Regions from separate parts of the Amycolatopsis sp. cmx-4-54 genome, predicted to be linked through region 1. Evidence: riboswitches for the same ligand, from Rfam matches in the RefSeq annotation. Region 1 holds a riboswitch; the other holds the start of a gene.

The links. Region 1 has a riboswitch for glycine ahead of gcvP (aminomethyl-transferring glycine dehydrogenase). Riboswitches for the same ligand answer to the same signal wherever they lie in the genome.
Region 2: linked by a shared signal. The riboswitch ahead of gcvP (aminomethyl-transferring glycine dehydrogenase) and the one ahead of gcvP (aminomethyl-transferring glycine dehydrogenase) in region 1 are both predicted to bind glycine.

Annotation. Positions count from the first base shown of each region.
Region 1 covers NZ_JAEBEJ010000006.1:120,580-123,984, reverse strand. Annotated here, with positions in the region: gene gcvP (aminomethyl-transferring glycine dehydrogenase) at 1-1,372, opposite strand, end outside; glycine riboswitch at 1,515-1,608, opposite strand; gene ACLJQ7_RS21115 (hypothetical protein) at 1,776-2,150, opposite strand; gene ACLJQ7_RS21110 (3-oxoacyl-ACP reductase) at 2,349-3,116, opposite strand; gene ACLJQ7_RS21105 (aldehyde dehydrogenase family protein) at 3,119-3,405, opposite strand, start outside.
Region 2 covers NZ_JAEBEJ010000007.1:183,791-187,195, reverse strand. Annotated here, with positions in the region: gene gcvP (aminomethyl-transferring glycine dehydrogenase) at 1-1,425, opposite strand, end outside; glycine riboswitch at 1,596-1,697, opposite strand; gene ACLJQ7_RS24260 (MerR family transcriptional regulator) at 1,744-2,325, opposite strand; gene ACLJQ7_RS24255 (TetR/AcrR family transcriptional regulator) at 2,623-3,237, shown strand.

The sequences.
Region 1 (3,405 bases):
TGAGGTACTCGCTCTCGCGGTCGAGGCCGGTGGGCAGCGCCTGAGTGCTTTCGGCCTGGTTTTCGACGCCGAACGCGTTGAGCACCTTGGCGATGATCGCGGACGTGGTGACCTCGTCGACGGCGATACGGACGTGGTCGGCGTCGAGGAGGCCGAGGTTGATCCCGTTCTCGCGCGCGACCGCGACGACCGCTTCGGCCTGCCCGGGCATGCGGGCGAGGACGGTGTCGAAGAAGCCCTCGTGGACGACCTCGACGCCCCCGGCGCGGAGAGCGCCGGCCAGGCCGGCGGCGAGTTCGTGGACCCGGGTCGCGATGCGCTTGAGGCCGTCGGGGCCGTGGTAGACCGCGTACATCGCGGCGAGCACGGCGGGCAGGACCTGCGCGGTGCAGATGTTCGACGTCGCCTTCTCGCGGCGGATGTGCTGCTCACGCGTCTGCAGGGCGAGGCGGTACGCGGGGTTGCCGTCGGCGTCGACCGAGACACCGACGAGGCGGCCCGGCAGCGAGCGCTCGAGCCCGGCGCGGACGGCCATGTACCCGGCGTGCGGGCCGCCGTATCCGAGCGGGACACCGAAGCGCTGGGTGGAACCGGCGGCGATGTCGGCGCCGAACTCACCCGGCGCGGTGATCAGCGTGAGGGCGAGCAGGTCGGCGGCGACGGTGTACAGCGCGCCGGCGGCCTTCGCGGTCTCGGAGATGGCGGAGTAGAAGCCCGCGCCGCGCAGCACGCCGGAAGCGCCCGGGTACTGGACGACGACGCCGAAGAACTCCTCCGGCAGGCCGGTGAGCAGGTCACGGACCTCGACCTCGACGCCCATCGCCTCGGCACGGGTGCGGACGACGGCGATGGTCTGCGGCAGGCACTCGGCGTCGAGGACGACCTTGTTGGACTTGGACTTCGACACGCGGCGCATCAGCATGACGGCCTCGGCGACGGCGGTGGACTCGTCGAGCAGGGAGGCGTTCGCGGTGGTGAGACCGGCCAGCTCGGAGACCATGGTCTGGAAGTTGAGGAGGGCTTCGAGACGGCCCTGCGAGATCTCCGGCTGATACGGCGTGTACGCCGTGTACCAAGCCGGGTTCTCCAGCACGTTGCGACGGATGACCGCCGGAGTGACCGTGTCGTGGAAGCCGAGGCCGATCATCTGCGTCATCGGCTTGTTGAGCGCGGCGAGCGCGCGCAGCTCGGCGATGGCGTCCTCTTCGGACGCGGCGGGGGGAAGTTCGAGGTCGCGGGTGACCCGGATCGCGGACGGCACGGCGGCCTGCACCAAGGCATCGAGACTGCCGTAGCCGACCTCGGCGAGCATCTTGGCCTGCTCGGACTCCGAGGGGCCGATGTGCCGGTCGTCGAAGGACGTACTGGTCAAGGGAGCTCCTTGGGTCAGGCGCCGGATAGACCGGTGCGCTGGGAACTCCCCCTCTGTCATGGCACCTGAGAGTTTCACCACCGTTGAGGGTGGCTTTCACCTTGGGTGAGACGCACTTGCGCGCCTGCTTTCCAGAGTGGCCTCGCGTGAAGCGGTAGTGGGTACCTGAGAGATTCCGGGGAGTTTGCTCCTTCGGTGCCCCACCACGTTCGTGGGGGCTCTCCCGCTCCAGCTCGACGGCCCTGTCTGAAGTTGTGCGCACACCGTACCTGGCGTCTTCGAGGCGCGTCTACTTCCAGCCGAGCACGTCACTTGCGTGCTTGGAGCCGTGACTCGCGTGATCGGAGGCGTAACTCGTGAGTTACGCCTCCGATCACGCGAGTCACGGGTCTGATCACGCGAGTTACGCGTTCTCCATCATCATTTCGGCGGTGATCGTGCCGCAGAGCTCGGCGCACCGCGTCATCATGTCGGCCGCGTCGGCGAGCTCGGCGTCACCGGTCTTGGCGCACTCCTGGGCGCACATGCGCATCATCTGGGAGGCGAGGCCGCACATCTTCGCGCACATGCGCATCATCTCGAGGTCGGCGATCATGGCGGAGCAGCGCATCATCATGTCGGCGGACATGCGGGACATGTCCGCGCAGGTCACCATCATCATCCCGAGCTTCGCGCCGCCCATCTCCATGCAGCGCGTCATCATCTTCTCGCACCGGACGTGGCACTCGTTGCACAGGTCGATGCAGTCACGCATGGCGGTACTCATCTGCCGGGTCATTCTGGGGCCTCCTGGCTGGTCCTGGATGCTGGCTTCGCGCTCTCAGGACTACAGCGCAGGTCAGCGGCCCGCCATCCCAGCCACCGGGACGAGTGAGGGGGTCGTGAGTGATAAGGAGCGTTAGAACGACACTTATCACTCACGACGCCCGCGCACCGACGCGCCGGCTTTGACTGACCCCTCACTGAATGCGTGCCGTCAGAGCGGGGTCACATAGGCGCCCGAGATGCCGCCGTCCACCAGGAACTGCGAAGCCGTGATGAACGAGGCGTCGTCGCTCGCCAGGAACGCGACGGCCGCGGCGATCTCCTCGGGCTCCGCGAACCGCCCGACCGGCACGTGCACCAGCCGCCGCGCGGCCCGCTCGGGGTCCTTCGCGAACAGTTCCTTCAGCAACGGCGTGTTCACCGGTCCCGGGCACAGCGCGTTCACCCGGATGTTCTCCCGCGCGAACTGCACGCCCAGTTCCCGGCTCATCGCCAGCACCCCGCCCTTGGACGCGGTGTAGGAGATCTGCGACGTCGCCGCGCCCATCACCGCGACGAACGACGCCGTGTTGACGATGGAACCTTTGCCCTGCCGCCGCATATGCGGCAGGGCGGCCTTGCAGCACAGGTACACCGAGGTCAGGTTGACCTTCTGCACTTTCTCCCACGCGTCGATGCCCGTGGTGAGGATCGAGTCGTCCTCGGGCGGGGAGATACCCGCGTTGTTGAACGCGACGTCGACCGAGCCAAAGGTGTCCACAGTGGTCTGGAACAGGGCTTCGACCTGCTCGGCGTCGGTGACGTCGGCCTGCACGAACAGGCCGCCGACCTCGTCAGCGGCGGCTTTGCCCGCCTCGGCGGAGATGTCGCCGATGACGACCTTCGCGCCCTCGCTCGCCAGCCGCCGCGCGGTGGCGAGGCCGATGCCGCTGCTGCCGCCGGTGATGACCGCGACGCGGCCTTCGAAACGCTGAACCATTCCTAATCCTCCGTGCTGATAAAAAGGTTTTTGGTCTCGGTGAAGGCATCGACGGCGTCCGGGCCGAGTTCCCGGCCCAGTCCCGACTGCTTGAACCCGCCGAACGGCGTCCAGTACCGGACGGACGAATGCGAGTTCACCGAAAGGTTCCCGGCTTCGACGCCGCGCGCGACGCGAAAGGCGCGGCCGACGTCGCGGGTCCAGATCGAGCCGGACAGGCCGTACTCGGTGTGGTTGGCCATGGTCACCGCGTCCGTCTCGCCGTCGAACGGGACCACGGCGACGACCG
Region 2 (3,405 bases), on a different contig from region 1:
CAGGTAGTCGCTGGTACGGCGCAGATCCGGTGGGAAGCCGTCCGCGGTGTCCGCGTCGAGCGAGTCCACATCGGACACCGCGACCCCGAACGCCTTCCACACCAGGGATAGATGCTCTCGGGTCGTCGTCTCGTCGCAGGCGACGGCGACGTGGTCGGAGTCCACGAGCCGTAGGTTGACCCCGAGTTCCCGGGCGGTGGCGACGATCCCGGTCGCGCGGCCCGGGACGGCGACCATGACGGTGTCGAAGAACTCGCAGTGCACGACGTCGACACCGCTCTCGGCGAGCCCCGCCGCGAGCACGGTGGCCATCCGGTGCGCGCGGTTCGCGATGGTGCGCAGGCCTTCGGGACCGTGGTAGACCGCGTACATCGACGCGATCACCGCCAGGAGCACCTGGGCGGTGCAGATGTTGCTCGTCGCCTTCTCCCGGCGGATGTGCTGCTCGCGGGTCTGGAGCGCGAGCCGGTACGCGGGCGCGCCGTCGGCGTCCTTCGACACCCCGACCAGCCGTCCGGGCAACTGCCGTTCGAGTCCCTGCCGGACGGCGAGGTACGCCGCGTGCGGCCCGCCGAAGCCCATCGGGACCCCGAACCGCTGCGTGGAACCGATCGCGACGTCGGCGCCGAGCTCACCGGGCGACCGCAGCAGGGTCAGCGCCAGCGGATCCGCGGCCATCACCACCGCCGCGCCCAGCGCCTTGGCCTCGGCGATGGTGTGGTCCCATTCGCGGACGACGCCCGACGCGCCCGGATACGACAGCAGCACTCCGAAGAAGTCGCCGCCGAGCCCGAGCCCGGTGATGCCCTGGGACAGATCCGCGGTCACCAGCTCGATACCGAGCGGTTCGGCGCGGGTGCGCAGGACCTCGATCGTCTGCGGAAGGGTGTCCTCGTCGACCACGAACCGGTTCGACTTCGCCTTGCCCGCCCGGCGGACCAGCGTCATCGCCTCCGCCGCGGCGGTCGCCTCGTCCAACATCGAGGCGTTGGCGATCGGCAGGCCGGTCAGATCGGAGACCATGGTCTGGAAGTTCAGCAGCGCTTCGAGCCGGCCCTGCGAGATCTCCGGCTGATACGGCGTGTACGCGGTGTACCAGGCCGGGCTCTCCAGCACGTTCCGGCGGATCACCGGCGGGGTCACGGTGTCGTGGTAACCGAGGCCGATCATCTGGACCATCGGCCGGTTGCGCGCGGCCAGCGCGCGGAGTTCGGCGAGTGCGCCGGTCTCGGTGGCGGGCGGGGGCAGATCCGGCGGTGACGCGGACTCCCGCAGCGACGCCGGGACGGCCCGCTCGGCGAGTTCGTCCAGGGAGGCGACGCCGACGACGTCGAGGATACGCGCGAGTTCTTCGGGGCCGGGGCCGATGTGCCGGTCCGCGAACGGGGTTCCGGATTCCAGAGCGGCCAGTGAAACGGGCTCCATCGGGGACCTCCCAAGACGCGGGGGTGGGGCCGGGACGATTGTCCTGGCCCTCCCCACTCTGTCCGTACCCCCGAGGGGGCGCCTGAGAGTTTCGCCCGAGTGTTGAGCCGGGCTTGCACCGTCGGCGGGGCCGCCAGGCTGTGACCTGGCGAACCACTTTCCAGAGGCGTCTCTTCCGCGCGGTCCAGGGTGCCTGAGAGGTTCCGGGGAGGACTTGCTCCTTCGGCGCCGAGCTCAACGGTTATCGGCTCGGTCTCTCCCGCGCGGATTCGTCGACCGCGGAAGTGAGCCTACCCTGTCGCCCGCGCGGCCTCATGATCAGCCGGTGCGACGGGCGTTACGGCGCTGCGTGAGCTCGTCCGGCGTGACCGTTTCGATCACGCCGCCGTCGGCCCGCTCGGCCGGGAACTCGTGGATGGTGCCACTGATCTCCTGCATCGCTCCGCTGACCGCGATCCCGAAGACACCCTGGCCGCCCTGGAGTAAATCGACGATCTCCTCGGGTGAGGTGCACTCGTAGACGGTGGTGCCGTCGGAGAACAGGGTCACCTTGGCGAGGTCACGGACGCCGCGTAGGCGCAGGTGGTCGACGGCGACGCGGATGTTCTGCAGGGAAACACCGGTGTCCAGCAGCCGCTTGACGACCTTCAGGACGAGGATGTCCTTGAACGAGTAGAGCCGCTGCGAACCGGAGCCGTGCGCCGTGCGGATACTCGGCGCGACCAGCTTCGTGCGGGCCCAGTAGTCGAGCTGCCGGTAGGTGATCCCGGCGATCTGGCAGGCGGCGGGACCGCGGTAACCGACGAGTTCGTCCGGGAGGGAAGAGTCGGGGAACAGCTCGCCCTGCTCGCCGTCAGCGACCGGAACGAGCGGCTCTTGAGGGCTACCAGCCTCGACCACGCCATGCCTCCCCTCGCCCGACCTGGCGGCCGGCGAACAAAGCCGCGCGAACCCACGTGAGTCCGCACCGGAGTTCCTCGTCAAGACGAATGCCCCAGACATCCGAATCACACCTTGGCGATTCACCTTCATTGACGGTAAGCGCGTCCGGCAAAGCGGTCAACGCGACGCGCGGTCCACCTCAAGCTCTTCTTGAGGCTTGTCGAGCTCAGTCCCCCGATCGGCGGCACGGTTGCGGGTTTTACTCAACCGTGTTATTTTTTACTCATGCAAGTAACTCCCTCTACCCAGACCGCCATGCAAGAGGTCCAGGCGGAGCTGGGACTGTCGGTCACCGAGGCGGCCCGGCGGGCCCAGATCATCGGAGCCACGATCGCGACGATCTCCGACCTCGGCTACCACAAGACGTCGTTCGCGAAGATCAAGGAGCGGGCCGGCCTGTCCAGCACCCGGATCATCTCGTACCACTTCACCAACAAGGCGGGCCTGATGCAGGCCGTGGTCACCACCGCGACCGGCATGAAGGACAAGTTCCTCGAGGAGCGGATCCAGGGCACGACCGACCGGGCCGGGCTGCTGCGCGGCTACATCGAATCGGAGATCGCGTTCCTCGGTTCGTACCCGGAACTGGTGCGGGTCATGGTCGAGATGGGTTCGAGCGGCTCGGACGCCGAAGGCTGGTTCATGTCGGCGCCGCTGGTCGAGGAGTTCCGGACCGGCCGGCTCGAACGCCAGCTGCGACAGGGACAGCAGGAAGGCGCTTTCGGCGACTTCGCGGCCGACGTGATGGCGCTGTCGATCGCGCAGGCCATCGACGGTGTCGCGGCGAAGTTCGCGGGGGATCCGAAGCTGGACCTGGAGCGGTACGGGCGGGAACTGGCGGACCTGTTCGTCAAGGCGACCGCGGCCTGAGTCGTGAGTGGTCGTTCGCACGGGTGGCGGTTTCTCCCGGGTGCGCGTTCCGTGAAGGCCTCCTTGAGGGACTCTGGGTCCCTCAAGGAGGCCTTCACGGACTCGGCCATCGGCACGTGCGCCCCACCAGCGCCAGCGGGTGCGCGTGAACGACGCGATACACAGGCA